DNA from 2 places in the Homoserinibacter sp. YIM 151385 genome. Region 1 is predicted to be linked to the other one. Evidence: riboswitches for the same ligand, from Rfam matches in the RefSeq annotation. Region 1 holds a riboswitch; the other holds the start of a gene.
What was found. A riboswitch is a leader RNA that binds a small molecule or an ion and turns the genes downstream of it on or off. The one in region 1 is predicted to bind thiamine pyrophosphate.
Positions count from the first base shown of each region.

Region 2: it holds a riboswitch for thiamine pyrophosphate, as region 1 does, so the genes downstream of both, thiM (hydroxyethylthiazole kinase) here and OF852_RS05690 (ECF transporter S component) in region 1, are expected to answer to the same signal.

Region 1 is NZ_CP115175.1:1,160,347-1,175,331, reverse strand. Features, by position in the region: gene OF852_RS05720 (acyltransferase family protein) at 1-1,255, opposite strand, end outside; gene OF852_RS05715 (SRPBCC family protein) at 1,389-1,829, shown strand; gene OF852_RS05710 (dihydrofolate reductase family protein) at 1,862-2,452, shown strand; gene OF852_RS05705 (nuclear transport factor 2 family protein) at 2,431-2,817, opposite strand; gene OF852_RS05700 (M23 family metallopeptidase) at 3,005-3,703, shown strand; gene OF852_RS05695 (glycosyltransferase) at 3,713-4,543, shown strand; TPP riboswitch at 4,547-4,656, shown strand; gene OF852_RS05690 (ECF transporter S component) at 4,692-5,345, shown strand; gene OF852_RS05685 (ABC transporter ATP-binding protein) at 5,349-6,842, shown strand; gene OF852_RS05680 (energy-coupling factor transporter transmembrane component T family protein) at 6,839-7,648, shown strand; gene OF852_RS05675 (ATP-binding protein) at 7,645-8,169, shown strand; gene OF852_RS05670 (metallopeptidase family protein) at 8,166-8,519, opposite strand; gene OF852_RS05665 (DUF2017 family protein) at 8,519-9,013, opposite strand; gene clpS (ATP-dependent Clp protease adapter ClpS) at 9,010-9,372, opposite strand; tRNA gene OF852_RS05655 (tRNA-His) at 9,375-9,450, opposite strand; gene orn (oligoribonuclease) at 9,485-10,066, opposite strand; gene OF852_RS05645 (MFS transporter) at 10,122-11,369, opposite strand; gene OF852_RS05640 (MarR family winged helix-turn-helix transcriptional regulator) at 11,366-11,797, opposite strand; gene OF852_RS05635 (SCO4848 family membrane protein) at 11,859-12,080, shown strand; gene OF852_RS05630 (thioredoxin family protein) at 12,119-12,379, shown strand; tRNA gene OF852_RS05625 (tRNA-Arg) at 12,381-12,453, opposite strand; gene OF852_RS05620 (SDR family oxidoreductase) at 12,500-13,282, opposite strand; gene OF852_RS05615 (NfeD family protein) at 13,430-13,945, shown strand; gene OF852_RS05610 (flotillin family protein) at 13,969-14,985, shown strand, end outside.
Region 2 is NZ_CP115175.1:888,604-903,588, reverse strand. Features, by position in the region: gene OF852_RS04350 (S8 family peptidase) at 1-971, shown strand, start outside; gene OF852_RS04345 (hypothetical protein) at 1,024-2,493, shown strand; gene OF852_RS04340 (hypothetical protein) at 2,620-3,936, shown strand; gene OF852_RS04335 (ThiF family adenylyltransferase) at 3,933-6,407, shown strand; gene OF852_RS04330 (patatin-like phospholipase family protein) at 6,404-7,477, shown strand; gene OF852_RS04325 (S8 family peptidase) at 8,284-9,612, shown strand; TPP riboswitch at 9,742-9,833, shown strand; gene thiM (hydroxyethylthiazole kinase) at 9,825-10,634, shown strand; gene thiE (thiamine phosphate synthase) at 10,631-11,284, shown strand; gene OF852_RS04310 (bifunctional hydroxymethylpyrimidine kinase/phosphomethylpyrimidine kinase) at 11,281-12,801, shown strand; gene OF852_RS04305 (TetR/AcrR family transcriptional regulator) at 12,973-13,551, opposite strand; gene OF852_RS04300 (SDR family NAD(P)-dependent oxidoreductase) at 13,683-14,465, shown strand; gene OF852_RS04295 (hypothetical protein) at 14,481-14,879, shown strand; gene OF852_RS04290 (glycosyltransferase) at 14,872-14,985, shown strand, end outside.

The DNA.
Region 1 (14,985 bases):
GTGCCGGCCGTCGCGAACCCCAGCGGCCGAGCAGGAGCACGGTCGCCGAGAGCAGCGCCGCGCCGAGCAGCGCCAGCCAGACATCGAGGTACCACTCCATGACCGCGAAGGTCGGGATGAAGGTCAAGGCGGCGGCGATCCCGACGATGAGCGGCGGCGGCGTCGCGCCGAGCTCGCGGGGTGCCTCCCAGCGGCCGACGAGGAACGAGAGCCCGAAGATCGCGACGAGCACGAGCAGGTAGACGAGCGGGCGGGTCCACCACCAGGCCGGGCTCGCCGGCTCCGGACTCGCGCCGGGGACCAGCAGACCGACCCCGGCGAGGATGATGATGACCGGCAGGTGCCACAGGTAGATCGTCATGAGTCGGGAGCCGACGACGAACACGACGGCGCGGGCCGCGTGGGTGCTCATGAGCTTCGCGAGCGCGGGTCGCAGCAGCCGCAGCACGCAGGCCTGGCCGATGCCGAGCGCGACGAGCGGCACGGTCGGCGGGTTGAGGTTCGTCAGCATGTCGTCGCTGTACCCGCCGTACACGGTCATCGGCACGAGAGCCGCGTAGGCGACGGCGGCGATGGCGACGAGCTGCCACCAGCGTCGCGCGGCGAACCAGCCGTCGGCGTACCAGAAGCCGATCTGCTGGATGAGCAGCCAGACGAAGGCGAGGTTGAGCAGCCCGATCTCGGTGACGCCCGTCGTGAACCGGGCGGTGTCGACGAGCGCCGCCCCGGCGAGCAGGCCGAGCAGCGTGAGCCGCGGCGCGCGAGCGTGGAGGGCGGCCATGAGCGGCACGAGCGACTGGCAGAGCACGTAGGCGGCGATGAACCAGAGCGGCGCCCCAGCGCCGGTGGCGACGACGTCGAGCAGCGAGCGGTCGACGCCGACGAGCACCGCCCCGCCGAGGACGACGACGTAGAAGACGAAGAGCGGGAGGGTCGGCTGTGCGAGTCGGAGGACGCGGTTGCGGACGTAGGCGGCCGCCGTGCTCCCGCGCCGGACGCTCGAGCGCCACGCGGTGAGGCTGGCGAAGCCGCCGACGACGAAGAAGAGCGGCATGATCTGCCCGGCCCAGGTGACGCCCGCGAACCAGCTCTGATCCTCGAGGGGCCGCGAGACGACGAGCTCGCCCTCTGCGCTCGACCCGACGCCCACCATGAGGAGGTGGATCACGACCACGAGCAGGACGCAGAACACGCGCGCGATGTCGAGCGTGAGATCCCGCTTCGAGAGGTCGATCGCGGAGGCGGCGCTGGTCATCCTGCCACCATAGGGGCGCGCTCCGGCGTGACGGCGGCTTTGCGATCAGGGCTAGCCCTGAGCGTGCGACTCGCATGGTGGCGGGACGCTGGGAGTCGGCGCCCGGTGTTCCGTCCGGCACCATGCTGGGGGCATGGCCGTCAACGTCCGCCGCCTGTCCTGCGAGCCCGAGGCCGTGTTCCGTGTGCTCGCGGACGGCTGGCTGTTCGCCTCCTGGGTCGTGGGCGCCTCGCGCCTGCGCGACGTCGACGCCGACTGGCCGCGGGCGGGCACGCAGCTCGAGCACTCCTTCGGCGTGTGGCCGGTGCTCATCGACGACGAGACGACCTCGCTCGAATGGGATCCGCCGCGCCGCGCCGTGCTCCAGCCGCAGGGCTGGCCCCTCGGCGAGGCGCGCGTCGAGATCGAGGTGCGTCCGCATCCGGGCGGCTGCCTCGTCCGGATGCGGGAGATCCCCGCGGAGGGGCCGGGGCGGTTCATCCGCGCGGTGCTCGAGCCGTATCTGCTGATCCGCAACCACGAGACGCTCCGCCGGCTCGCCTTCCTCGCCGAGGGCGGCGCCGGCAGGCGCTGACAACGCATCGACAGCGGGGGAGAGGACTCCACATGGGCAGGATCGTCGTGGCCGGCATGGTGAGCATCGACGGCTACATCGAGGGGCGGCGCGGCGATCTCTCGGCGATGCCGATGAGCGAGTCCTTCAACCTCCACAACGCCGACCGGATCCGCGATGCCACATCGCTCCTCTACGGCGCCACCACGTTCCGCCAGATGCTCGCCTACTGGCCGGCCGTGCTCGAGGAGGACGGGCACTCGGAGGCGGAGCGGGAGATCGCGCGGCGCATGCGCGACGGGATCCCGATCACGGTGATCTCCGATTCGCTGACGCCCGCCGATGTGGAGCCGTGGGGCGAGCAGACGACGATCGTCCCGAGGAGCGGCGCCGAGGACGCCGTGCGGCGGCTCCGCGAGGACGGGCGGGAGGGCGACGTGGTCGTCTTCGGGAGCCTGACCGTGTGGCCGGCGCTCCTCGCGGCGGGGCTGGTCGACGAGCTCTCGCTCATGGTCGGGGCGAAGGTCGTGGCCGGCGACCGGAACGTCTGGGCGGGGCTGCCCGAGACCGACCTGCGGCTGCGGGAGGTCGTCCGCTATCCGGAGGACGCGGTCGTGCTGCGCTACGAGGTCGCGCCCGGCTGAGGCGTCTGCTGATGGTGGGCGAGCCGCCAGTCGCCGTCGACGCCGACATAGGTGCTCGACATCGCGCCCGTGAACGCCGGCTCCTCGTCGTCGCGCCAGGCGCGTGCGCGGTAGAGCAGCACGGCGGCGTCGGCGCCGGCCGGGACGACCCGCGGGTCCTCGATCTCGTAGCGCCGCCAGCTGGGGGAGGAGCCGAGCGAGGCGACGACCTCGTCCCGCGTCATGACGCTCCCGTCGGCGAGGGTCATGAGCGCGTCGCGCGTCATCGTGCGCCCGTAGAACTCGTCGGCGCCGCCCTCGCAGAGCGCGTCCCAGCCCGCCCGCTCGACCTCGAGCAGCTCGTCCCGGAGCACCTGATGCGCCATGCCCCGACGCTACCCGGCGGGTGCCCGGATCCGACGACTGCCAGCCGCCGCACAGGTTGATGCATCATGGTTGTGGACGGTTTTTGCCGCACGCGGCAGCCATCCCGAACCCGAGCAACACGAAGGCCTCGTTCCACCAGTGACCCGACGTTCCACCGCGCGCCCGGCCGGCCGCCACGCGATCTCCGTGCCGACCCGTCCCGCGACCCCCTGGAACGCACCCGAGCTGATGGGTTTCCTCGGCGTTCGGCGCGGCCACCTCGCGATCGGCGCAGCGCTCGCGAGCTTCCTCTTCATCGGCTCCTACGACGTCCAGGCCTCGGCGGCGCAGCTCGCGCCCGTCGAGCAGGAGGAGGTCGTCGTCCCCGGCGCGCAGGAGCTGCAGGTCAGCTCGCAGGCGCAGGCGCAGTCCATCGAGCGGGACGCGATCGACGTCGAGTCGTACACGCCGGTCATGTGGCCGCTCGACCCGACGACGAAGATCTCGAGCTACTTCGGCTTCCGATCCTGCGCCGGCTGCTCGAGCGACCACCAGGGCGTCGACTACAACCCCGGGTTCGGGCACCCGATCGTCGCGATCGCGGACGGCGTGGTCTCCGAGACCGGCAACCCCTCCGGCGCCCTGGGGGTGCACGTCACGGTCGAGCACCGCATCGAGGGCTCGGCCCAGACGGTCAAGAGCGTCTACGCGCACATGGAGCTCGGCTCCATGAACCTCGCCATCGGCGACCGCGTCGAGCGCGGCCAGCTGCTCGGGCTCGTCGGCAACACCGGCATGAGCACCGGCCCGCACCTCCACTTCGGCATCCTCCTCGACGACGAGGCGGTCGAGCCCCTCGGCTGGATGCGCGCCAACGTCACCGAGCCCTGGGTCGACGCCGGTTAGGGTTCCCCCATGGACGCCTCCCCGCCCACGATCTCCATCGTGATCCCGGCGTGGAACGAGGAGGCGCAGATCCGCGACTGCGTGCTCGCCGCGCTCGACCAGACGGTCCCCGCGCACGAGGTGATCGTCGTCGACAACCGCTCCACCGACCGCACGGCCGCGATCGTCGAGGAGCTGCAGCGCCAGTTCCCCGACGCGCCGCTCGTGCTCATGCGCCAGGACGAGGCGCAGGGGCTCGTCCCCACGCGGGACGCCGGCCTCGATCAGGCGGGCGGGCTGGTCCTCGGCCGCATCGACGCCGACACGGTGCTCGAGCCGGGCTGGGTCGAGCAGGTCGGCCGCATCTTCGCCGACCCGGCCGTCGCCGCGTCCACGGGGCCGATGATCTACTACGACATGCCCCTGCGGCGGTGGGGCCTGCGCGCCGACGACGCGATCCGGCGCGCCGTGCTCTCGCTCGCGAGCGAGTACCACTTCCTCTTCGGGAGCAACATGGCCATTCGCCGCAGCGCCTGGAGGGACATCCGCGAGCACGTCTGCCGCGACGAGGCTGACGAGTTCCACGAGGACATCGACCTCTCCATCCACCTCTTCGAGCGCGGGCACCGCGTCGTCTACGACTCCGCGATGGTCGCGGGGATGTCGGCCCGCCGACTCGATGACACCCCCCGCCGCTACTACGACTACGTGGGCCGCTGGGAGCGCACCTACGCGGCCCACGCGATCCGGAATCCGGTGCTGCGGGCGCCCATGGTCGTCTTCTCGGCGATCTACCCGCTGCTCAAGGGCGCCCGCTGGAGCTACGAGCGCCGGATCTCGCTGGGACGCCGCGCGCGCTAGACTCGGACCGAACACGGGAGTCCGGTATGCCGGGCTGAGAGGAAGCGACCGAAGCTTCGACCGTCGAACCTGATCCGGATCATGCCGGCGCAGGGAGGCTGAACATCTCGTACCCGTGCCGCTTTCCACGAGAGAAAGGGCACGTCCAGTGCACGCACCCACCGAATCCACCGCATCCCACGAGTCGGTCGATCCCGCCCGCCCGGGCGGCCTGGAGTCCCGCCTCGGCTGGCGGGTCGTCGACATCGTCGTCGCCGCCGTCCTCGGCGTCGCCATGGGCCTCGTCTTCTGGGTCTGGAACACGATCGGCTACGCCTGGTTCGAGGCGGCCGACGCGCTCACCCCCGGCTTCGGCGGCACGGCCGTCGGCGTCTGGCTGCTCGGCGGCGTCGTCGGCGGGCTCGTCATCCGCAAGCCCGGGGCCGCCCTGCTCGTCGAGCTCGTCGGCGCGACCGTCTCGGCGCTCATCGGCAACGTCTGGGGTCCGACCACGATCATGTCGGGCCTCGCGCAGGGGCTCGGAGCCGAGGCGGTCTTCGCGGCCTTCGGCTACCGCCGCTTCGGCATCCCCACCGCCGCGCTCGCGGGCGCGGGCGCGGGCGTCGGCGCGTGGCTGCTCGAGTTCTTCCTGTTCGGCAACATCGCGAAGACGGTCGCGTTCAACGCCATCTACCTCTCGACGGTCGTGCTCTCCGGCGTCGTGCTCGCCGGCATCCTCGGCTGGCTGCTCGTGCGCGCGGTCGCCGCGACGGGCGCGCTCGGACGCTTCGCGGTCGGCCGCGAGGCGCGGCGGGAGGTCTAGACGATGCCGCGCGCCGCATCCGTCTCCGCCCGCGGCTGGGGCTGGCGCCATGCCGGCCGCCGCCGCTGGGCGGTGCGGGATGCGGCGCTCGAGATCGCGCCCGGCGAGCGGGTCCTGCTGCTCGGCGCCTCCGGCTCGGGCAAGTCGACGCTCCTCGCCGGGATGGCGGGGCTCCTCGGCGGCGCGGACGAGGGGGAGTCGGCGGGTCGGCTCCTCGTCGACGACGCCGAGCCGGCATCCCAGCGCGGCCGCATCGGGCTCGTCCTCCAGGACCCGGACTCGCAGGCGGTCCTGGCCCGGGTGGGCGACGACGTCGCCTTCGGCTGCGAGAACCTCGGCGTGCCCGCCGACGAGATCCCGGGGCGGGTGCGCGCGGCGCTCGAGGCGGTCGGGCTCGACGTCCCCGCCTCGCACCCGACCGCCGAGCTCTCGGGCGGGCAGAAGCAGCGGCTCGCGCTCGCGGGCGTGCTCGCGATGCGCCCCGGCCTCCTGCTCCTCGACGAGCCCACCGCGAACCTCGACCCCGAGGGGGTCCGGGAGGTGCGCGAGGCCGTCGGCCGCGCGGTCGCCGACGGCACCACGCTCGTCGTCGTCGAGCACCGCACGGCCGTCTGGTCGGGGCTCATGACGCGGGTGGTGGTGCTGGACGCCGCGGGCGGGATCCTCGCGGACGGCGCACCCGAGGAGGTCTTCGGGGGCGCGGGCGCCGCGCTCGCGGCGGCGGGCGTGTGGGTGCCGGGGGCGCCGCTCGAGCTGCCGGCCGCGCCGGCCCCCGTCACGGCGTCCGCCGGCGAGGAGCCCGTGCTCGCGGCGCGCGTGCTCGCGGTGGGGCGCGCGCGGCGGGCCGTCCGCACCGGGCTCGACCTCGACATCCCCGCGGCCGCCTCGACGGTCGTGACGGGGCCGAACGGCTCGGGCAAGTCGACGCTCGCGCTCACCCTCGCGGGGCTGCTCCCCGAGGTCGCGGGGGAGGTGCGCGCCGCCACCGCGATCGCCGGGCGGCTCGGCCCGCGTCCGCTGCGCTGGCGCTCCCGCGAGCTGCTCACCCGCATCGGCACCGTCTTCCAGGAGCCCGAGCACCAGTTCCTCGCGCAGACGCTCCGCGAGGAGCTCGCGGTCGGGCCCCGTCGGCTCGGCTGGAGCCCCGCCCAGGTCGCCGCGCGGACGGATGAGCTGCTCGAGCGGCTCGGCCTCGCCGAGCTCGCCGAGGCGAACCCCTTCACGCTCTCCGGCGGCCAGAAGCGCCGGCTCAGCGTCGCGACCGTGCTCGCGAGCCGGCCGGCCGTCATGGTGCTCGACGAGCCCACCTTCGGGCAGGATCGCGTCAGCTGGATCGAGCTCGTGCGGCTCCTCCAGGAGGAGCTCGCCCGCGGGACCGCGCTCGTCTCGGTCACGCACGACGAGGGCGTGGTCGAGCACCTCGGCACGCACCTGATCCGACTCGGCCAGCTGGGCGAGGCCGTGCCCGCGGCGGCGCGCGACGGGCGGGCCGCATGACCGCCACGATCCAGCCGCCCGCCCGGGATGCGGTGTCGGCCCCGGCGCGCCGGGCCCCGCTCGAGCGCGTCAACCCGGCGACGCGCATCCTCATGACCGCGATCCTCGCCCTGCCGCTCTTCGCCAGCATCGACTGGGTGAGCTCGGCCGTCGCCGTCGCGCTCATGCTCGCCGCGATCCCGCTCTCGGGCCTCCCGCTCGCTCTCGTCGCGCGCCGTCTCGCGCCGATCGCGGCCTTCGCGCCGATCGCGGGCGTGAGCATGCTGCTCTACGCCGAGCCCGGCGGCCGCATCCACCTCTCGTTCTGGTTCGCGACGATCAGCGATGACTCCATCGCGCTCGCGATCGCGGTGACGCTCCGAGTGCTGGCGCTCGGCATCCCCACGATCCTGCTCTTCTCGCGCCTGGACGCGACCGAGCTCGCCGACGCGCTCACGCAGGTCTGGCGGATGCCGGACCGGCTCGTGTTCGGCGTGCTCGCGGGCGCGCGGATGCTCGGGCTCTTCCTCGACGACTGGCGCAGCATGGAGCTCGCGCGTCGAGCCCGGGGGGTCGGCGACGCCGGGCGGCTCCGGCGGGCCGCGACCATGGCCTTCGTGCTGCTCGTGTTCGCGGTGCGCCGCGGCACGAAGCTCGCGACCGCGATGGAGGCACGCGGGTTCGGCGCTCCGGGCCCGCGGTCGCGCTCGCGCCGCTCCCGGGTCGGCGCCGCCGACCCGCTCGCGATCCTCGGCTCCTGTCTCGTCATGGCCCTCGCGCTCGGCGCGGCGGTCGCGGCCGGCACGTTCCAGTTCATCTGGTCGTGAGCGGGTCGCGGATGGTCGTCCTCGTGGACGGCGGATCGGGTGCCGGGAAGACCCGGCTCGCGACCGGGCTCGCGGCGGGGATGGGGGCGCAGCTCGTCAGCCTCGACATGTTCTATCCGGGCTGGGACGGGCTCGAGGCCGGCTCGCGACACGTGCACGAGGCGGTGCTGGATCCGGCGGTCGCGGCCTGGCGCCGCTGGGACTGGCTCGCCCAGGCTCCCGCGGAGTGGCATCCGGTCGACCCCGCTCGACCTCTCGTGGTCGAGGGATGCGGGGCCCTCAGCGTCGTGAACCGCTCGCTCGTCTCGCTCGCGATCTGGATCGAGCTCGACGAGCCGACGCGTCGTGCTCGGGCGCTCGCCCGCGATGGCGAGGCCTACGCGCCGCACTGGGAGCGCTGGGCGGCGCAGGAGCGCGCCTTCTGGGCGCGGGAGCGGCCGCGGGAGCTGGCCGACATCGTGATCGACGGCGCGCTGCTCGGGCCGGAGGATCCTCGCCCGCCGGCGATCGCGCGCGGCTAGGCCCAGCCCAGCCGGTGCAGCTCCTCGTCGTCGATGCCGTAGAAGTGGGCGATCTCGTGCACGAGGGTCACGTGGATCTCGTCGCGGAGGTGGTCGAGGTCCTCGGCGAGGGCGAGCAGCGGCTCGCGGTACAGGATGATGCGGTCCGGCAGCTCGCCGAAGCCGTAGCGGTCGCGCTCGGTGAGCGCGGTGCCCTCGTAGAGCCCGAGCAGGTCGAGCGAGCCGTCCTCCGGTCGCGGCTCCGTCACGAAGACGACGTTGTCGAGGCCGTCGACCATGTCGTCGGGCAGCTCGTCGAGCTCGGCGACGACGTGCCGCTCGAACTCCTCCTCGCTCATCTCGAGGGCCATCAGCGCGCCTCCAGCTCGTCGACCGCATCCACGAGCGTCCACTGGACCTCGCCGAGCCACTGGTAGAGCGCGGCCGCCGGGCCGTCCTCCGGCTCATCGCCGTCCTGCAGGATGCCGAGCCGGCTCGCGAGGGCGAGGCGCGCATCGGTGATGGTCCGGAGCCAGCGCTCGGCGTCGGCGAGGTCGAGGTCGATGCGGGTGGGTCGGCTCGAGACCGTGCTGCTGCCGAGCTCCTCGAGCAGTCGGGTCGCGGCGGCGGCCTTGCGCCCCGCGAGCTCCTGCTGGCTGTACCGGCGGAACTCGGCGCTCGCCTCCGCGTCGTCCGGGTAGGCCTCGGGGAGGATGCGGCGCAGCGCCGGATCGGCGGCGGTCGCCGGGTGCTCGGCGTGCCCCATGAGCTCGGCGAGCTGCGCGGCGAGGCTGCCGAGCACGCCCGCCTCGCCGGCCTCGAAGAGCACGGCGATGCGATCGGACTCGACCTGGATGCGCGTCACGAGCCCGCCTTCCCGACGGTCGCCCACAGGCCGAACTCGTGCATCGCCTCCACGTGGCGCTCCATCTCCTCGCGCGGCCCCGTCGCGACGACGGCCCTGCCGTCGTGGTGCACCTGGAGCATGAGCCGCTGCGCCTCCTCCGGGCTGAAGCCGAAGTAGCGGCGGAAGACGCGCGCGACATAGTTCATGAGGTTGACCGGGTCGTTCCAGACGACGGTCGTCCAGGGCGTGTCGAAGCGGGTCGCATCCTCGTGCTGGACGGCCTCGTCCTGCTGGACGGACGAGTGCAGCGGGGCGGTCCCGACGAGCAGAACGCCGCCTCCGGCATCGGATCCCTCCGGTGCCGTGGCGGCGTTCATCATGGGGTGGATGACGGGACTTGAACCCGCGGCCACCGGCACCACAAGCCAGTGCTCTACCAACTGAGCTACACCCACCATGTTGTGGTCTGAAAGACGCAACCGGACGATTCTACGACATCCGCGGCGCCCAGTCGGACACGATCTCGGCGGAGGCCGTCTTGGCCTCCTCCGAGCTCGGTCCGGGCTGCGGCACGAAGACCGCCTTGCGGTAGTACGCGAGCTCGCGGATGGATTCGAGGATGTCGGCGAGCGCCCGGTGCCCGCCGTGCTTCTCGGGGCTCTGGAAATAGGCGCGGGGGAACCAGCGGCGCGAGAGCTCCTTGATGCTCGAGACGTCGATCGAGCGGTAGTGCAGGTGCTGGTCGATGCGCGGCATGTACTTGGCGAGGAACATCCGGTCGGTGCCGATCGTGTTGCCCGCGAGGGGCGCCGTGCCGTGCTCGGGCGCGAAGCGGAGGATGTACTCGAGCACCTGGTACTCGGCGTCGGCGAGGCTGACGCCGTTCGGGATCTCCTCGAGGAGCCCGCTCGTCCGGTGCATGTCGGTCACGAACTCGCCCATGTTGTCGAGCGCCGACTGATCGGGCTTGATCACGATCGAGAATCCGGGGTCGAGCGGCTCCAGCTCGGAGTCGGTGACGACGACCGCGACCTCGACGAGCTCGTCGACGCCGACGTCGAGGCCGGTCATCTCGCAGTCGATCCAGACGAGGACATCGGGGCGGGTGCTCACCCGTCCACCCTAGTCAGGCGGCGTCGCCGACGCCGATCGCCTCCGCCTCCACGCGCGCGGGCTCGGGGCCGCGGCCGTCGACGCGGGCGAGCGCGCGCCGGCCCGCGAGCACGACGACGGTCGCGACCGCGACCGAGCCGGCACCCGCGAGGAACGGCACCGCATCGCTCCCGCTGAGGGCGGCGAGGAGCGCCATGAGCGGCGGGGCGACCGCGCCGCCGATGAAGCGGACGGCCGAGTAGGCGGAGCTGGCGACGCTCCTCGGCAGCTCGGTCGCCTCCATCACGGCCTCGGTGAGGACGGTGTTGAGGACGCCGAGCACGAGCCCGCCGACGACCACGCAGACGATGAGCGCGGCGGCGCTCGAGGTGAGGAGCCCGGCGGCGACGAGGTCGAGCGCGAGCACGGGGAGCGCGAGGCCGAGCACGGTCGTGCGGCGCAGACGCGCGGTGAGCAGCGGCGCGACCCAGACGCTCGTCACCGCGACGGCGACGCCCCAGCCGAAGAAGGTGAGGCCGAGATCGAGCGCGGAGAAGTCCTCCGGGAGCGCGAAGGGCGTCCAGGCGAGGAGCGTGAAGAAGCCGATGTTGTAGAAGAGCGCGGTCGCGGCGAGGACCGCGAGCGCGGGGATGCGCAGCGCGCGCAGCGGGGCGGAGAGCCGGGTCGGCTGCCGGGCGGCGCGATCGTCCGCCCCGAGGAGCACCGCGATGGCGATGAACGCGATCGCCATGAGCACCGCGACGCCGAAGAAGGGCCCGCGCCAGCTCAGCGAGCCGAGGAGGCCGCCGAGCAGGGGGCCGATCGCGATGCCGAGCCCGAGCGCCGCCTCGTAGAGCACGATCGCGGCGGAGCTGCCGCCCGAGGCCGCGCCGACGATGCTCGCGAGCGCCGTCGAGATGAAGAGGGCGTTGCCGAGCCCCCAGCCGGCGCGGAAGCCGATCACGGCATCCACGCTCCCGGAGAGCGCGGCCGCGAGCGCGAAGACGACGATGAGGGCGAGGCCGATCATGAGCGTCGCACGGGCGCCGATGCGGCTCGAGATGAAGCTCGTGACGAGCATCGCGAGGCCGGTGACGAGCAGGTAGCTCGTGAAGAGCAGCTCGGTCTCGGTCTCGCTCGCGCGGAGCTCCTTCGCGATGGCGGGGAGGATCGGATCGACGAGGCCGATGCCCATGAACGCGACGACGCAGGCGAACGCGACCGCCCACACCTGCTTCGGCTGGCGGAGGATGCGGGTGCCGGTCCCGGCGTGCGCGCTCACGAGGCGAGCGCCCGGCTGCCGATGCGCGACTCGAGCAGCTCGGCCGCGCGCGCGAGCAGCGCCCACTCCTCGGCGTCGAGCCCCTGGAAGTCCTGCTGCATCTGCTCGGCGAGGGTCTGCCGCCACTCGGCGAGCTGTCGCGAGCCCTTCGCGGTGACGCGGATCAGCCAGGCGCGGGAGTCCTCGGTGTCGGCGATGCGGAGCACGAGCTCCTCCTCGACCATGCCGGCGAGCAGTCGCGTCATGCCGGGCTGCGTGACGCGGCTCGCCTTCGCGAGCTCGCCGATCCGCATCGGCCCCTCGGCCTCGAGGATCGCGAGGGTGCGCCAGGTGGCGGAGGGGATCGTCGAGCCGGTGCGCTGTGCGGCGATGCGCACGAGCCGGTGCGACGACACGAGGAGGGATTCGAGGATGTCGTTCCGGGTCATGCCCCAATTATATACCTGAGATATATAACGTGCTGAAGCATCTGCCCGCTAGGGTCGGAGCGTGACCGTCGCCATCGCCGTGCTCCTCTTCCTCAACGCCGCCTTCAACGTCGTGACGTGGCCCCGCTTCCTCAAGCGCGTGATCCAGGACCCCCGCGCCCGCGACGAGCACGGCAGGGCGACGACCTTCCTCACGGTGCACATCGTGCTCGTCGTCATCGCGCTCGTCCTCGCGGTCGCCTCGGCGATCCTCGGCGTCGCGCTCCTCGCGGGCGTCGCCTGATCGGGAATCTCCGCGCACCCGCGGCGGTTCCCCCCGCCATGCGCGTCGAGCTCTACACCTCCGCCTTCTGCGAGCCGTGCATGCGCACGCGCGCCGTGCTCGCCGAGGCCGCGCGGCTCGTGCCGCGGGCGGAGATCGTCGAGCTCGACGTCGTGCGGCATGCCGAGGCCGCCGAGGTCGAGGGCATCCGCTCCACCCCGACCGTCGTCGTCCGCGACGACGGCGGAGCGCGCGTCTTCCGCGCGGAGGGCATCCCGACGCTCGACCAGGTGTTGACGGCGCTCGCGCGCGCGGTCTGAGCCCCCCCGGAGAGATTCGAACTCCCGACCAGCCGGGTAGAAACCGGATGCTCTATCCACTGAGCTACGGGGGGATGCGGGCGCTCACAGTCTAGGCGGCGGGGCCCGCATCCCCCGGTCTCAGTACTTGGCCGACTGACCGCCGTCGATCGGGATCACGGCCGCGTTGATGAAGGTCGACTCGTCGCTGAGGAGGAAGGCGACGAGGCTGCCGATCTCCTCGGGGCGCCCGTAGCGCTTCATGGGGTTCGCCTGCACGAACTGCTCGGCCGCCTTCTCCGGGTTCTGCGGGTCGATCTGGCGCATCGAGCCCTCGACCATGGGCGTCCAGATGGCGCCGGGGGCGATCGCGTTGATGCGCACGCCGTGCTGGCCGTACTCGACGGCGGAGTTGCGGGTGAGGCCGACGACGCCGTGCTTCGCGGCCGCGTAGCCGGACTGGTTCCCGACGCCGCGGATGCCGCCGACGGACGCGGTGTTCACGACGGAGCCAGAGCCCTGCTCGCGCATGACGGCGAGGACGTGCTTGAGCCCGAGGAAGACGCCCGAGAGGTTGATCGAGAGGACGCGCGCGAACTCCTCGCTCCCGTACTCCTCGGTTGCGCCCTGCTTGCCCTCGATGCCCGCGTTGTTGAAGAAGCCGTCGACCCGGCCGAAGCGCTCGAGCGTCGCGGCGACGTAGCCGGCGACCTGCGCCTCGTCGGCGACGTCGGCGACGTGCGTGAGGATCTCGGCATCCGGAGCCGCCGCCTGCACGGCCTCGACGGTCGCGGCGAGGCCGGCCTCCGAGACGTCGACGAGGGCGAGGCGCGCGCCCTCCTTCGCGACGTGGACCGCGGTGGCGCGGCCGAGGCCGGACCCGCCGCCGGTGATGAGGATGACGTGCTGCTCGAATCGCGACATCGAGGACTCCTTCGCTGATGGGTGGCGGCGCGTCCCGCCGTCGCCTCCATTCAACTATCCGACAGGTGTCGTCGCTGGCCGGGGTCGTGGATGACCGCCGGAGACGCGAGGTTTCCCAGCCTGCGCTCAGGCGTATACGTTTGAGGCATGCTCCCCTTCATCATCGTCGGCGCGGTCGGACTCGCGGTGGTGCTGCTCTCCCTCTTCGTCGGCGAGCTCTTCGACCTCCTCGACGGCGCGATCTCGGCCACCGGCCTCGGCAGCGCCTTCACCGTCTTCGGCGCCGCCGGCGCCATCTCCACCGCGAACGGGCTCCCCGGCTGGGCCGCCTACGTCATCGCGATCGGGGTCGGCATCCTCGTCCTCGTCGGCGTGCAGCTGCTCATCCGCAGCTTCCGCCGGTCCGAGGACGGCGCCCCGAGCTCGCCCCTCGGCCTGTACGGCACCGCCCGCACGAGCATCTCGACCTCCTCGGGCGAGGTCAGCCTCGACGGCCCCGGCGAGATCGAGACCCGCCTCGCCTTCGCGGATGCCCGCATCGAGACCGGCACGCGGATCCGCGTCGTCGAGATGCAGGGCTCGCGCGTCAAGGTCGAGCCCGCCGACGCAGCGTCCTCCTCCGTGTCCGCGGCCCCCGAGCCCACGACCGACCCGACCACCTGAGACAACCGAGAGGCACCCTCCGCATGGACTTCCTCAGCACCAACATCACGGTCATCGCCGTGATCGCGCTGATCATCGTCGCGCTCGCGATCGTCGGCTTCGTCGCCGGCCGCATCAAGCGCGTCCCGCCGAACCAGGCGCTCGTCATCGTCGGCCGCGGGGCCGGCGGCAAGGTCGCCGAGGCCGACACCGGCCAGCGCGTCGTCATCGGCGGCCGCGTCTTCATCTGGCCGATCCTCCAGCAGGGCTTCCCGGTCTCGCTCGAGCAGCGTCAGATCGGCATCGTCGTCGAGGGCGTCGACCAGAACTTCATCAAGCTCGCGATCCAGGCGAGCGTCAACTTCAAGGTCTCCGGCACCGCCGAGGGCGTGCGCCGCGCCGCCCAGCGATTCCTCTCGCAGCAGAACTCGCTGACCCAGATCATCCAGCAGTCCCTCGAGGGCTCCCTCCGCTCCATCATCGGCAACATGCCGATCAAGGAGATCATCTCGAACCGCAACGCGCTGTCCGAGGCGGTCGTCGAGGCGACGAAGGTCGACCTCGCCGAGCAGGGCCTCCAGGTCGACCTGCTCAACATCTCGGACATCTCGACGCCCGGCACGAGCTACCTCGCCGACCTCGGTCGCGCCGAGGCCGCGATCGCGAAGCAGAACGCGGAGGTCAAGGAGGCCGAGTCCGCTCGCGCGTCCGAGTTCGCCCGCATCGAGGCCGCCGAGCAGATCGCGGAGCGTCAGAAGGCGCTCAGCCTCAAGCAGGCCGGCATCAAGGCCGAGACCGACCGGGCGAACGCCGAGGCGGAGGCCGCGGGTCAGCTCGCGAAGGCCGGCCAGGACCGGCTCGTCGCGACCCAGGAGCGCGAGGCCGTCGCCGAGCAGGCGAAGGTCGAGCAGGAGCGTCTCGACATCGAGGTCCGCAAGCCCGCCGAGGCGAGCGCCTACGCGACGGTCCAGAAGGCGAACGCGGAGCGCGACGCGGCGAACGCGGCGACCGAGGCGGACGCCTTCAAGCGCAAGACGATCGCCGAGGCGAACAAGGTCGCG
Region 2 (14,985 bases), 270 kb from region 1:
CCGGCCCCGGCGTCGACCGCTCCGTCAAGCCCGACCTGCATCACATCGGAGGCAGGGCGCTCTACGCCCGCCCTGTCACACCTTCCGGTGGGCAGGAATCCGTCGCGGTGGAACTGGCTTCGACCGCAGCGACCGGGCCAGGCCTGCAAGTGGCCGCGCCCGGGCGAGCGGGCGCAACGAACAACACCGTCTTCACCATCGGCACGAGCAACGCAACCGCGTTGGTGGCCCGTGAAGCCAGCCGCCTGTACGACATCCTCGAAGCCGGCTCCGACGATCCCGATGACGCGCCGCTCCCGGACCCGCAGTACCACCCGCTGCTCGTGAGAGCCCTCCTCGCCCACGCCAGTAGTTGGGGCGAATGGGAGGCGCGACTGCGCCGCGAACTCGGCCTCACCAACCAGCGAGCCCGCCGCCACTTGACTGCGCTCCTGGGGTACGGCCGGCTCGACACCGACCGGCTCGGAACCGCAGCCACGAACAGAGCGGTGCTGGTCGGCGGGGGACTGATCGCACGCGACCAACGCCACACCTACGAGTTGCCGCTGCCGCTTTCGCTTCGTGCGCGTGCAGAGTGGCACCGCTTCACCATCACCCTCGCCTACATGGTCCCCACCGTCGGCCAGCTCAACCGCTACCGGGGCGCCAAGGTCTACTTCGCCACGCCAGACATGCAACTCGCCGGCGGGGAGCGGATCGATGCCGAGCATAACTCGGTCAGACGGGGAAGCCTCCAGCACGAGATTGTGCAGGGTACCCGCACGATGGTGTTCGGCGACGATGGCACCTTCCCGATCCACGTCGAGTGCATGGACGACGCTCAACGGCTACGCGCCGGCAAGACCGTGCGATACGCGCTCGTGGTGTCCGTGGAGACTGCGGAGCAGACATCGACCACCATCCATGACGAGGTACGGGCGAGACTGCGCCAGCAGGTTCGCGATCGCGCACGCGGCCGGGTGCAGAGCTGATGCCCACGACGACAGGCCGCTCAACGCCCGCACCACGCAGAATCGAGGCCGTATGAGCGCGAACGAAGACCAGGCCGCCGCCATCGACCTCACTCGGGCGCCGCGCGGCGAGCTGGCTGCCGCCCAGCTCGTTGCTGCCGTCGCAGACACCGGCGATCTCGCAGAACGTCACTACCTCGAACTGAAGGGGCCGCCCGACCTCGCGACGAAAGTGGACAAGGCCAAGGTGGCGAAGTTCATCCTCGGCGCCGCGAACCGGTTGCCCGATCGCGCCGCTGAGGCCTTCGAGGGCTACGGCGTGATGATCGTCGGCATTGCCAAGCAGGGCATCGAAGGCATACCGCCGATCGAGATGCTCGCACTGTCCCAGGTGATTCAGCCGTTCCTCGGCGCGGCCGGCCCTCACTGGGACGTCGTGCGCGTCCCGGTGGAAGGCTCGACGAACCAGGTCTTGGTCATCCTTGTCGACCCACCGCAGGTAGGTCAGCCACCGTTCATCTGCCGATCCAACGGCGAAGGACTCCAAAGCGGGCGCATCTACTACCGGGGCGACGGTGAGACCCGCGAGGCAAACGCCGATGAACTCGATCTGCTGATGGCACGCGGAGCCTCACGCCCGCCAGCCCCCGTCGAACTCGATGTCGCGGTCGTTGGCACCGTCGTTCCCCTCATCATCGACGAGCAGACCGTCGACGACCTCATCACCAACGCGCGCCAACGCCTCCTCGCTGCGCTCCCGAAACCGGAACCCAAGCAGTCGCCAGCCACAGGATTCGCGATGGGGTCATCCGACGGCTTTCGCGCGGCCATGGGAGCCTCGTCAGCTCTCTCGCGCCTCCTCGCCGACCAGACGTCGGCCGCGAGCCGCTTTGCTGCCTTCACCGCCACGGAAGAGCCGGAGAAGCGCTCGGAGGATGAGTACCGCGCCGAGATCGATGCCTGGGAGGAACAGTTCCGCGCCGCATGGGCAGAAGCTGTCGAACTGTTCGCCGTCCACGCCCTGCCCGCGAACGAGGTAACCGTCGTCAACAAGACCCAGACGTTCCTGCACGACGTAGAAGTGAAGCTGCACCTCGACGGCGCCGTTGAAGCCGAAGAACGCCAAGGCTACGGAGACGGACCCGACTGGCAAGACCTCAAGTTGCCCCCTCCACCTCGCAAATGGGGGCCTTGGAAACGAGACCTCGGTCTCCACGCCGGCTATTCCGCCAGCCTCGCGACGTCGATCGCATCCCAGCCCTACGCGCCCCGTCCATACGTGCCACCCGACGCTTCCTGGAAGACGACCGGCTCGGTCGATGTTGAAGTTGTCGTCGGAGACCTCCGCCCGGAGGCAACCTTCCAAACAGAGGACGGTGAGGCGGTTCTTCTCATCCGCGGTGAGGCGCCCGAGCAGATACAAGGCACCTGGACAGCGACCGCCCGAGGCTACAACCAACTGTTCACCGGCGCCGTCCAGGTGACGATCGCCGAGCCGACTCATCTTACGAACCTGATCCGCGACTTCTTCAATCTCGACTGAGACGACCCATTCCCGCACCTTGGGTCGTGGTTCGCTCTGCCGCCGCAGTCATGATGTCGGTGCCCGCGGCTAGCCTCATCACAAGCCTGGAGTCGGGCCCGACGAACTCCGGCGGAGAGGCAGCACATGTACCAGTCTGAGGGGCTTCCAGCCCGTGGTGTGGTGTTCTGGCCGGTTGGGACCGGCGACAGCACGACTGTAGTCATCGACGATCTTGTCGTGCTGCAGGTCGATCTGCACGACATGGCGAAGGCAAATGACGAGGCCACGCCGGAGGTTGCGGTGGTTGACCGGCTCGTTGACGCGTTGCCGGTGGTGGACGGTCTGCCGTACTTGGCGACCTTCGCGCTGACGCACGTTGATAAAGACCATTGCCTGGGCTTCGCGGACTTGCTGGAGCGCGTCAGGATCGGCGAGTTGTGGTCGACCCCTCGGCTGTGGCGTGAGTACAACGATCCGGACGCGCCGGAACTGTGCAACGACGCGATTGCGTTCCGGGAGGAGTCAGAGCGGCGCATCGCGGCAACGATGGATGCCGTGAACGCTGGAGGTGTCCCTGCAAGTGGTGATCATATCCGTGTTATCGGCTACGACGACGAACACAGCTCCCACGCCTATGACGAGCTGCCGGATGCGTACCTGGCGTGGCCGGGCCAGTCGTTGACCGTGCTTGACGGGCACGAGCGTGCGGGCGTGTTTGAGGCATTCATCCATGCGCCGTTCAAGGACGATGCGGCGGCGGCGCGGAACGAGACATCCTTGTCCATGCAGGTCACCTTGACGGACGAGACGGGTATTGACGGCAAAGTGCTGCTGTTCGGCGACTTGGCTCACGACACGATCATGAAGATCTTCAACTACAGCGAGTACTACAACCGTGAGCAGTATCTTTCTTGGGATCTGCTTCTGGCACCTCACCACTGCTCCAAGCGCGTGATGTACAAGAAGGATCTTGACGGCAACGAACAGCTCCAGATGGATGTGCTCAACGCGTTCGAGCGCAACGCCCGCCCGAACGGAGCCGTCGTCTGCAGCAGCGCCGTGTTTCCCGACGTGGACGTGGACGGACACAACCCGCCGCATAGGATGGCGGCAGACCGGTACGCAGAGATCGCGGACGAGGTCATCTGCACTATGTCGTGGGTCGATGAGGCAGCGCCGTCTCCGGTCGTGTTCGGTGTCGACGCGGCTGGCGCACGGGTCATTCGGGGCGACCTCGTCAGCCGCGCGGCGACCGAGGCCAAGGTCGAGCTCGCAGCTTCTGCGACTGGTCGCAGGTTCGCTGCCATCACAGCAGCCGCTGTCGCTGTCGGGAACGCAATTCCAGCCGCTACAGCCAGCGCTGCGCCTTCGGGTGCCGGCCCGGAGCGTGTTGACGCGGCGGTTGCTGCCGACCGAGGTGGCAACAGCGCCCCGGAGACGCCGGTCGGGTTCGGTCGTTGAGCGAGCTGGCCCACCGGCAACTTTCCGACCTCGCCGAAGTCAGCGGTGGTGCGATTCAGTTACTGGAGGTCGAGAATGATGAGAAGGGCCTAACCACCTTCACTATCTCGCTCGATACGTCCGGGATCGTGACGAGTGAGCCGGGCATCCGCGTGCGCGCCCGCGAACGATTCGAGATCGTGGTCGGCTCGTCCTTTCCGTATCTGCACCCGGACGTCTATGTCACGCACCGCCGCTGGGCGGGGACGCCACATGTGCAGTGGGGGCGCGTCCTGTGTCTGTATGCGGCTCCTTCCGTCGAGTGGAATCCTGCGGACGGGATGCGCGGTCTGATCGCGCGACTCAACCTGTGGCTGCAGCGTGCCGCGGCCGGCGAACTCGATCCGGCCGGCCAGCCGCTGCATCCGCCGGTCGCGTACAGCTCGTACAAGAACGGCTGGGTAGTCGTTCGCCCCGACTTGGGCGACCTGGTTCCTTGGGCGGAAGCGGAACCCGACTCTGCGCGAGTGCGCCTTCTGTACGCCTGGTGCGCACAGTACGGCGAACGGATCGATGTCCTGGAGTGGCTGACTGGCCAGCAAATATACGAACGGTTCGTGGCTGACGAACTGCCAGCGCGCGACGACCGCGGCACTGCGCTCTTCGTCGCTCCGCTGGTCTTGATTAGCGACACCCTCGACATGGAGTACCCCGGCACAGCGGAAGCCCTCGCCGCGGCTCTCGACACTTACGGGTACAGCCGCGATGAACTGCTCAGGGCCCTCGTGAGCGCTCGCACCATCAACAAAGCAGTTGGTGTCGCACTCGACGGAGACGGCGCCGCACCCGCCATGATGTTGCTCGGCACTCCCGCGCGCAGGCTCGAACCCGGGCAGCCACTGGCCCACATCACGGCCTGGCACCTGGACGACCTTGGTGAGCAGATCACCGATCTGCTCCAAGACGTCAGCCCGGAACACGTCGAACTCACCCAACGGGTGCGAGACCTGGCAGACACCTGGCTAGGTCTCGCCAAGATTCAGTGGATGGTCATTCACGAGGCCCGATCGGAGGTGACACGTCGCCGCGACTCCGGATCGCCCGCCCAGTGGCTCGCTGGGCGCAAGGTGTTGATCTTGGGCTGCGGAGCACTCGGGGCACCGATCGCTGAACACTGCGTACGCGCCGGAGCGGCGCAACTGCACGTCGTCGACAAGGGCGTTGTCACACCCGGAATCCTGGTCAGGCAGCCGTACGACGACGCGGACATCGGCTACAACAAGGCCGAACGATTGGCGCAGAGGCTGGCTCGTATCCGCCGGGACCTCTCGGTCACGAGCGCGCGGGACAATATCGTGACTGGCACGCTCTCGACCCCTGAAACTCTGCTCCAGTACGATCTCATCATCGACGCGACGGCCGACGTGGGAGTGCGGGTCGGGATCGAACGAGCACGTGCAGCTACACGCGGACAATGGCCACCGACGATCAGCGCGCTGTTCGGACACACCGCGCAGCGCGGCGTCGCCACGGTATCGATGCCGGGCGCCACCGGAAGTGGCCACGACATTCTGCGGCGCGTTGCCATCGACACCGTCACTAACCCGCCCGCGGGCTGGAGCGCCATCGCAGAAGACCTGTTCCCGAACCCGCCGCGCACTGATCGGTTCTTCCCAGAGCCAGGCTGCTCAGCACCAACCTTCACCGGCGCAGCAAGCGAAGTCACGTCGCTTGCATCCGCGCTGTTCTCCGCCGCCCTCGCCGCCGTTGCCGACGCGAACACAGCACCGATGTCCGCGATCGGCTCTGATCTTGCACCCACAGCATCAGGCATCTGCCCCGTGCCGCTGATCTGGCAGAACGACATCACACTCACGGACCACACCGGCGATTATGAAGTCCGCATCAGCGAACGGGCGCTTGCCGAGATGCGCACCGAGGCACGGCGAGGACTACGAGTACGAGGGACGCGAGTCGAGACCGGTGGGATGATCCTGGGCAGCCTCGACGAAGCCACCCAGACCGTCTACATCGATGCCGCTACCGGCCCATCGCCCGACAGCCACCTTTCAGCCGCGTACTTCGACCACGGCATCGAGGGCACCCAGGACATCGTCACGAGCATCCGCACCGCGACCGTCGATCGGATCGGATTCGTCGGGATGTGGCACACCCATCCGCACGGACTCGCCGCCCCGAGCCCCACCGACGAGGACGGTATGGCCGACATCGTGTCGCCCGACGGCACTGGGCGCAGAGCCGTCATGCTGATTCTTGGTGGCAGGGGAAGCACCTGGCGGAGCTGGTTGGAGACAGGAACACCGCCGGATCTCTACGTGCGCGTGGTGAGCCGCGCGACCACAACCCGACCTGAGACGCCGACGGCACTTCATCTCATCTCGCCGGGTGCGTGGTTCCCCGGCGGCTACGCCTACCCGAGCCAGAGAACTTCTGACGAAGAGGAGCAAGAAGCTCCAGGTGGTGACCGATGACTACGAAGATCGGTCTTGCCCTCTCCGGGGGAGGGTTCCGCGCCACAGCATTCGGCCTCGGTGCTCTCCGAGCCCTCCATGACCGCGACGTGCTCGACAAGGTCAATGTCGTGTCAGGCATCAGCGGCGGCAGCCTCCTGACCGCAATGTGGGCGTACGGACCTCAGCGATTCGATGAGTTCGACGACACCGTCACCGCTCTGCTCCGAAGGGGCCTACAAGCCGAACTGGCGCGCCGCGCTTTTACTCCACGCGCCGCCTGTCGAGCAACACTGAGCACAATGCGTGCTCTCGGCACTCGGCAAGGTCGCTCGTACTCCCGTACGGACGCGCTGGTTGAGGCACTGGCCTCGCGCCCCTTCGGCGCCCAGAAGATGACCGAGGTCAGGCACGCCGGCCTGGACACTGTCATCTCTGCGACCGACATGAGAACCGGTAACGCCGTCAGGTTCGGCAGCGCCCTCAGCGCCTCTTCCCCCTACGGGCGGATCGTTGATGAGGTGCCCGTGGCCGATGCCGTCGCAGCCTCAGCAGCCTTCCCCGTCCTGCTACCCGTCTTGCATCGGCGATACGTGTTTCAACGAACCGATGGCACGCGCCACCACGAAGAGCTGGCGATGACCGACGGCGGTGTTTACGACAACCTGGGCCTCGCGCCCCTGCTGCCCGGTCGGTCTACCCGCTACAGCCCTCATGTCTACGACCTCGACTACATCATCGCAGTCGATGCTGGTCGAGGTCGCGGTGAACAAACCCCAGCTCGCTTCCTTACTGGACGACTCGCGCAGAGCTTCGACATCACTCACACGAAGTCGCAGGACGCTGCGCGAAGCCGAATTCACTCGATTGGAGAGGCAGCGGAGATCAAGGGATTTCTTCATGTCTACCTCGGCATGCATGACGACCGGCTCCCAACCCCTATGGCCGACCTGATCCCACGAGGCACGGTGCACGCTTATCCCACGAACTTCGCGGCGATGACCAAGAGCGATCTGGATGCGATCGTCATTCGCGGTGAGCAACTGACACGCTCACTGATCAACGCCTACACACCCGCCCTCGGCGCATGATGCACGTGCAGACTCCTCGCGGTGGCGATCCCGCCAGAAGCGGAATGGAGGGTGACTGGCCGAAGTGGACCAATCAAGTGACCAACAGCCTGCAAACGCTGCAAAACGAGATGCCGAGAGCAACCGGATGAAGCACAAAACCCGAGGTCAGAGGCGGTAGAGCCGTCGATTCCGGCACCTGGGGGTCAAGGGGGCGCAGGTTCAAGTCCTGTCAGCCCGACGGAAACGTCCTGATGAGATGCTGTCTCCCGTCCGGCGCTCGTGATAGCGATCAGCGGTGCGGTGAGGGCCAGCTCGCGCCGGAGATCCGCGATCGAATCGGCAGCTGCCGAGCACGCGAACGAGCGGTGCGATGGTCTTCTCGCTCGTCGAGGCCGAGCGCCACGTACGTCCACCGATCTCCGATGGTGACCGAGTCGTCCGCGAGGGTGATGCGGCGGTCGAGGCCGATGTTCAGTAGGTCGCTGCAGCGCCTCGACGGCTCCCTGCGCCGGCTAAGACGAGCCCGCGCGCCGGTCGATCCGCGGGTCGATCCAGCATGCTCGTGCCCTGATTCCGGAGTGACGGCGATTCGCGGCTGGGGCGTGTTGCGGAACTCATTGGCAGGTCGACCGGGGGTCCTGGCATTCGGGCTGTCCCTCACACGGATCGTTTGCGAGTACGAGGTGTCTTCGATCTGGCATCCGCGACACGCTCGTCCTGCGACGGACTGCCGCGATCCGAAGGCGAGAGCCGAGGCGGGACGGCACACGGATCCTCCGTAGGATGAGTCCTGAGCATCAGACAGGAAAGCCAAGGGAGCGTCGATGAGTCACGGCCGCACACGGATTCTCACCGCGGTCGGCGGGCGTCGAGGGGTTCGTGCCCTCCTGACGGCGACGGTGGCCACGGCCCTGGTGGTCGCGCCGTCGCTCGCGCACGCCGAGCCGTCCCTGGGCTCGGACGACGACGAGCTGTGGTACTTCGAGGACACGGGCATCTCCGAGCTCCACGAGACGGCCACCGGCGAGGGCGTGAGCATCGCGCTGCTCGACTCGGGTGTGAACCCGGACGCTCCTGCGCTGCGCGGCGCCGACATCGTGGGGACCGAGTTCTCCTGCCCGGACGGCGAGGGGACGGTGAGCGGTCTGCACGACGACGTGGAGGCGACGCATGGGACCCAGCTGGCCGCGGTGCTGGTGGGCAACGGCGAACCGGTCGACGGTCAGCCCGGTGTGCCCGGGATCGTTCCGGACGCGACGATCGTCTCCTACGACGTGGCGTCGGAGGACCCGATGACCCCCACGGTCGAAGAGGACTTCACGTGCGAGAAGAGCACCGAGCTGCTCCGGGACTCGATCCTCGACGCCATCGATCGTGACGTCGACCTCATCGTCACCGGCATCTCACGCTCCTACGGTTCGCAGGCCGTGACGGCCCTGATCCAGGCGATGAACTCGGGCATCGTCGTGGTGGCGGGGAACAGCAACATCAGCGAGCTGGCGCTCGAATCGAGTTCCAGCAGTATCCGGATCGATCAGTTCAACGGTGTCGTCTCGGTCGAGAACGCGACACAGGACGGTCAGCGTGACGATCCCGTCATCGCTCCGTGGATCACGGTGATCGCTCCGGGAACCGGCTACGTCACGTATGAGCGGGGCACCGGAGCGTGGAGCGAGCGATTCTACTGGGCGGCCTCCAACTCGCCTGCGACGGCCTACACCGGCGGCCTGCTCGCGCTGCTCAAATCGGCCTACCCCGAGGCGACCGGCGACCAGCTGATCCAGGCGCTCGTGCGGGGAGCAGACGGCGGCAACCCTGATCTCGTCCGGACGGATGAGAACGGGTACGGATTCGTCAGCCCCCGCACCATGATGGCGACCGATCCGACGACCTTCGTCGACGAGAACCCGCTGCTGCGCGACGAACCGGGGACCTGGCCGCTCCTGCAGGACTTCGAGGACGGCATCTTCACCGACGGCACCTGGGACTATCCCCTCGACGGCGACGGATCGGCCCAGGCGACGCAGGAGGGGGCGGGCGAGGAGAGCCCCCTCCCGGCGGGCATCTTCGTGATCCTCGGCCTGCTCGCGGCAGCGGCCGTCCTCGGGGTGGTCGTCGTCGTCATCCTCCTGGCACGGCGTCGCCGGAGGTAGCGCGAGGCCTCCCACCTCGAACACCGGCCGGGCGACGCGTCCTGACGCTCCTGCTCGGATCGTCGCAGGCCCCCACTCGGGCAGCTGCGCGGGAGCGCGCGCTCGTCACGGGGTAGCGTGGAGGCATAACCACGTGACACGGGGTGCCCCGCGGGGCTGAGATCACACCCGTCGAACCTGATCTAGTTCGTACTAGCGAAGGGATGTCGCGCATGACGCGCACGCCAGAAGACCTGCTCGATTTCACCTGCTCCGCACTGGACGGGGTGCGCGCCGGCGCGCCACTCGTCCAATGCATCACCAACAGCGTGGTGGTGAACGTCACCGCCAACGCGCTCCTCGCCCTCGGCGCATCGGCCGCGATGGTCGACATCCCGGCGGAGGCCGGCCCGTTCGCCCGGGTCGCGTCCGGTCTCCTCCTGAACCTCGGGACGCCGACGGCGGAGCAGCGGGAGGCGATGCTCGAGGCGGTGGCGGCCGCGAACGACGCGGGAACGCCGTGGGTGCTCGACCCGGTCGCGGTCGGCTCCCTCCCGGTGCGGACGCCGCTGGGTCATACCCTGCGGGATCTGCGCCCGACCGTCGTGCGAGGGAACGCGTCGGAGATCATCGCCGTGGCCGGCTCCGGCGCCGGGGGACGCGGCGTGGACGCCTCCGACGGCGTGGACGCCGCCGTACCGGCCGCGCGGTCGCTGGCCGAGCGCACCGGGGGAGTCGTCGCGGTCTCCGGCCCGGTGGATGTCGTCACCGACGGACGGGATCTGGTCAGGATCGCCAACGGCGACGCGCTGCTGACGCGGATCACCGGAGGCGGGTGCGCGCTCGGCGCGGTGATGGCCGCGTTCGCCGCGGTGGACGCCGACCGGTTCGCCACGACGGTCGCCGCGATCACCGTCTACACGGTCGCGGCGGAGCTCGCCGCCGAGCGCGCCTCCGGGCCGGGGAGCTTCCAGGCGGCGTTCCTCGACGCGCTCGCCGCCGTCGACGCCGGCACCGTGCGCAGCAGGGCGGCGCTGTCGTGAGCATCGATCTGTCGCTGTACCTCGTGACGGACTCGCGCCGTGCGGCTGCGGCCGGCCACGATCTGCTCGGTCTCGTCCGCGAGGCGGCGGAGGGCGGCGTGACGGTCGTGCAGCTGCGGGAGAAGGACGCCCCAGCGTGTGTGTTCCTGGAGACGGTGCTGCGCATCGCCGACGCCCTCCCGTCGGAGGTCGCACTGCTGGTGAACGACCGGGTGGACGTGTTCCTCGCCGCGCGCGCCGCCGGGGCCCGGGTCGCGGGCGTTCACGTCGGCCAGTCCGATCTGCCGGTCGAGGCGGTGCGCGAGCTGGTCGGCCCGCATGCGGTCCTCGGGCTGAGCGCGTCGACGCCGGAGCAGCTCCGTCTCGCCGCAGCGAGCCCCGCCCGGGTCGATTACGTCGGCATCGGGGCCGTGCACGCCACGACGACGAAGGAGGATGCGCCCGAGCCGCTCGGCCTCGACCGGTTCGCCCGGCGGGTGGCGGCGAGCGCGCTGCCCGCGGTCGGGATCGGGGGCGTCACGAGGGCCGATCTGCCGGCGATGCGCGCGGCCGGCGCGGCCGGTGCCGCGGTCGTCTCCGCGATCTGCTCCGCCCCCGATCCACGGGGCGCCGCGCGCGGCCTGCGCGAGGCCTGGGAGACGGCATCGTGACCGTGGCTCGGCAGGTGCCGCGCGTGCTGAGCATCGCGGGCACCGACCCGACGGGCGGCGCCGGCATCCAGGCGGATCTGAAGAGCATCGCCGCGAACGGCGGCTACGGCATGGCGGTGATCACGGCCCTGGTCGCGCAGAACACGCACGGCGTCCGCTCCGTGCACGTGCCGCCGGTCGAGTTCCTGACCGAGCAGCTCGATGCGGTCTCGGATGACGTGGAGATCGACGCGGTCAAGATCGGCATGCTCGCCACCGTCGGCGTGATCGACGCTGTGGGGGACTGGCTCGACCGTGTCCGCCCGCCGGTGGTCGTGCTCGATCCGGTGATGGTCGCGACCAGCCGCGACCGCCTCCTTGATCGGGATGCGGAACAGGCGCTGCGCGAGCTGGTCTCCCGCACCGACCTGCTCACCCCGAACATCCCGGAACTGGGCATCCTCGCGGGCGAGCCCACCGCGACCGACTGGGCGGCGGTCGTGGCGCAGGCGGGACGGGTCTCCGCACGGTACGAGGTGCGCGTCCTCGCGAAAGGCGGCCACCTCGACGGGACGGCGCTGCCCGACGCCCTCGTCGACGCGCGCGGCGACACCGTCGAGATCATCGAGTTCCCCGGTGTCCGCATCGACACGAGCAGCACGCACGGCACCGGGTGCTCGCTGTCCTCCGCCCTCGCCACCCGCTTCGCACGCACGGCCGACTGGGCCGGCGCGGTGGTGGAGTCCAAGCGGTGGCTCACGGAGAGCATCCGCCACGGCGCGGACCTGCAGGTCGGTTCAGGCCACGGGCCGATCAGTCACTTCGCGGGGCTGTGGGAACGTGGCGGCACCGAGACCCGCCCCACGCCCGCAGAGGTCGAAGCCGAATGGTGGGAGCACATCCGCGAGATCCGGGACGGGATCGACGAGCTGCCGTTCGTGACGGGGCTGGGCGACGGCACCCTCGACCGGGACTCGTTCCTCTGGTATCTCGCGCAGGACGCGCTCTACCTCCGCGACTACTCGCGCGTGCTCGCCGAGGCCAGCCGTCTCGCGCCCACGACCGACGAGCAGGCGTTCTGGGCCGGATCCGCGCAGGGCGCCATCGCGGCCGAGCTGCAGCTGCACGAGAGCTGGCTCGCCGCCGACGCGATCGAGGCGGCGCGGCCGAGCGAGACCACGACCGCCTACCTGAACCATCTGCTCGCGTGCGCCGCCCGCGGCGACTACCCGGTGCTGATCGCCGCGGTGCTGCCGTGCTTCTGGCTCTACCAGGACGTCGGAACCCGCCTCCACCCGCGCGCTCACTCCCGGCATCCCTACCGGTCCTGGCTCGACACCTACGCCGACCCGGCATTCGAGGCCTCCACTCGGCGCGCGGTCGACGTCGTCGCGCGTCTCGCCGCGACCGTGGACGAGGCGAGACGAGCCGAGATGCGCGAGGCGTTCCGCGCCTCGGCCGCTCACGAGCACGCCTTCTTCGCCGTCCCGACCTCCCCGCGACCCGCGCCGAGCGAGGAAGGACCGATGTCGCCGTAGGCGGTGCTCGCGAGGTGCTCGAGGAGACGGGCATCGTCGTGTGCGCTGGCGAGCGATCGTGGTCGCTCGCCTGATCTCGCTGCTGGTCGCCGACGGAAACCCGGTCGTCGGCGTGACGAGGCGATCTGCTCGGACCGCGGGCGCCGGACCATGGATCACACTGCGGGTCGGTCAGATCGCGCCGCGCGCCCAGGCCCTGGCCGTGGAGTCTGCGAGGTCGGCGATCTGCGTGTCGGGGAGCATGTGCTGCACATTGCCGCCGATGGCCAGGGCGGCGATGCCGTGTGCGAGCGACCAGAGCTCGGCGGCGCGTCGCGTCGTCTCCGCCGATGGCAGGTGCGCGCTCAACGCGGCCTCGAACTGCTCCTGCACTCGGAGGGTCTGTTGCAGGAGATCCTGATGCCGGGTCTTCTCGATCCCGTGGGCGAACATCACCTCGAACCGCGCGGGGTCCTCACGGGCGAAACCGAGATACTCCGTGGCGATCAGCGAGGCCGCGTCGGCGAACGTCGGAGGCATGGCGAGGCTGCCGAAGCGGTCCTCCAGTTGTCTGAACGCGGTCAGTGCGGCCGCAGCGAGCATGGCGTCACGGTCGGCGAAGTGCCGATAGGGGGCGGAGGTCGATACGCCGACGCGTCGGGCGGCCTCCGACACGCTGAATCCGCGGGCCCCGCGCTCGCGCACGAGCTCCGCGGTCGCCGCAAGCAGGGCGTTGCGCAGATCGCCATGGTGGTAACCACGCTCAGACATGGGTGAGGTGCCTCCTTCAGCGCCCGATGTTGCAGTCTCTCACATCGGCCGTCTACGCTCATGTGTGAACCTCTCACATGAGGGGCGTGCGGCTGTCTGTCGATGGCCGCCCTGACGAGTGAGGGGACGGGATGCGGTACGAGGCGACGACGGCGCTGGTGACAGGGGCGAGCTCGGGGATCGGCGCGGAGTTCGCCGGGCGTCTCGCTCGGCGCGGGGCGGATATCGTCGCCGTGGCCCGCAGGCTCGAGGAGCTGGACTCACTCGCGGAGCGCATCAGAGCGGAGACCGGGCGGCGGGTGCACGTCGTCCCCTTCGACCTGTCCCAGGAGCGTGCCGGCTACCGGCTGGCCGAACAGCTTGCCGGGGTGGGGTTGCGGGTCGACACAGTGGTCAACTGCGCGGGCGTCGGCGTGACGCGCGTCTTCGGCGATTCCACCGAGGAGCAGCTCCGGCGGCAGCTGCGGGTCAACATCGATGCGACCGTCGAGATCTCGCACGCGTTCCTTCCCCAGCTCATCGCATCCGGTGTGGGCGCGCTGATCAACGTGGGGAGCATGACGGGATACATGCCGGTTCCGGGCATGGCGGTCTATGCGGCCGCGAAATCATTCGTCGTGCACTTCACCGAAGCGCTGGCCCACGAGGTTCGTGCCTCGGGTGTGACCGTCATGGCCGTTTCCCCGGGGCCGACGGCCACAGCGTTCTACAGCACCTCGGGGACCACAGAGAAGGGGGTGCGGTTCCAGACGCCGGATCAGGTCGTCACCACCGCGCTGGATGCGCTCCAGCGCAAGAATCCGCCGGTCAGCGTCATCTCCGGCACTCGGAACCGCTGGACGAAGCGACTGGTCGGTGTGCTGCCCGTGCGCACGGTGCTGCGTGCTGCGGAGATCCGACCCGCCGATTCCTGAGCCCGCGGTCGGCGGATGCCGCCGCAGATCCGCGAGGCGTTCGGTCGTGATCTCGAGGGCCGGTGCGAAGTCGGCGATTCTCCGCCGCTCTATCTGACGATTCGTCGCGGCAGCGCACTCGTGCTCGCGGTGACGACGTCGTGCGGCGACGTACGGGCGACGGCGCTCATGTCGAGGCCATGCCGGCGATGGAACTCGGTCGCCACGACCCCGGGCCCGACCGTGCGCACGTCGCGCGCTCTCTTGCGTGTCCTTCGCGTAGGCTGGCGCGCGGCGCGTCGGGAAGTCTGGTCGACATCGACGCCGGCCTGCCTGGTCGGCGAGACGATCAGAGGAGTCTCGATGCGTGATCTCACGGCCGGCACACGATCGAGCCAGAAGATCGCGGCTGTCGGCGGGGCGATCGATGGCTGACGGCTCGGCGTCCCCTCGGCGGGTCCTGCTGGCGACGGCGGGAAGCCGCGGCGACGTGGAGCCGTTCCTGTCGCTGGCGGCTGCGCTCCGTGACGCGGGGCATGCC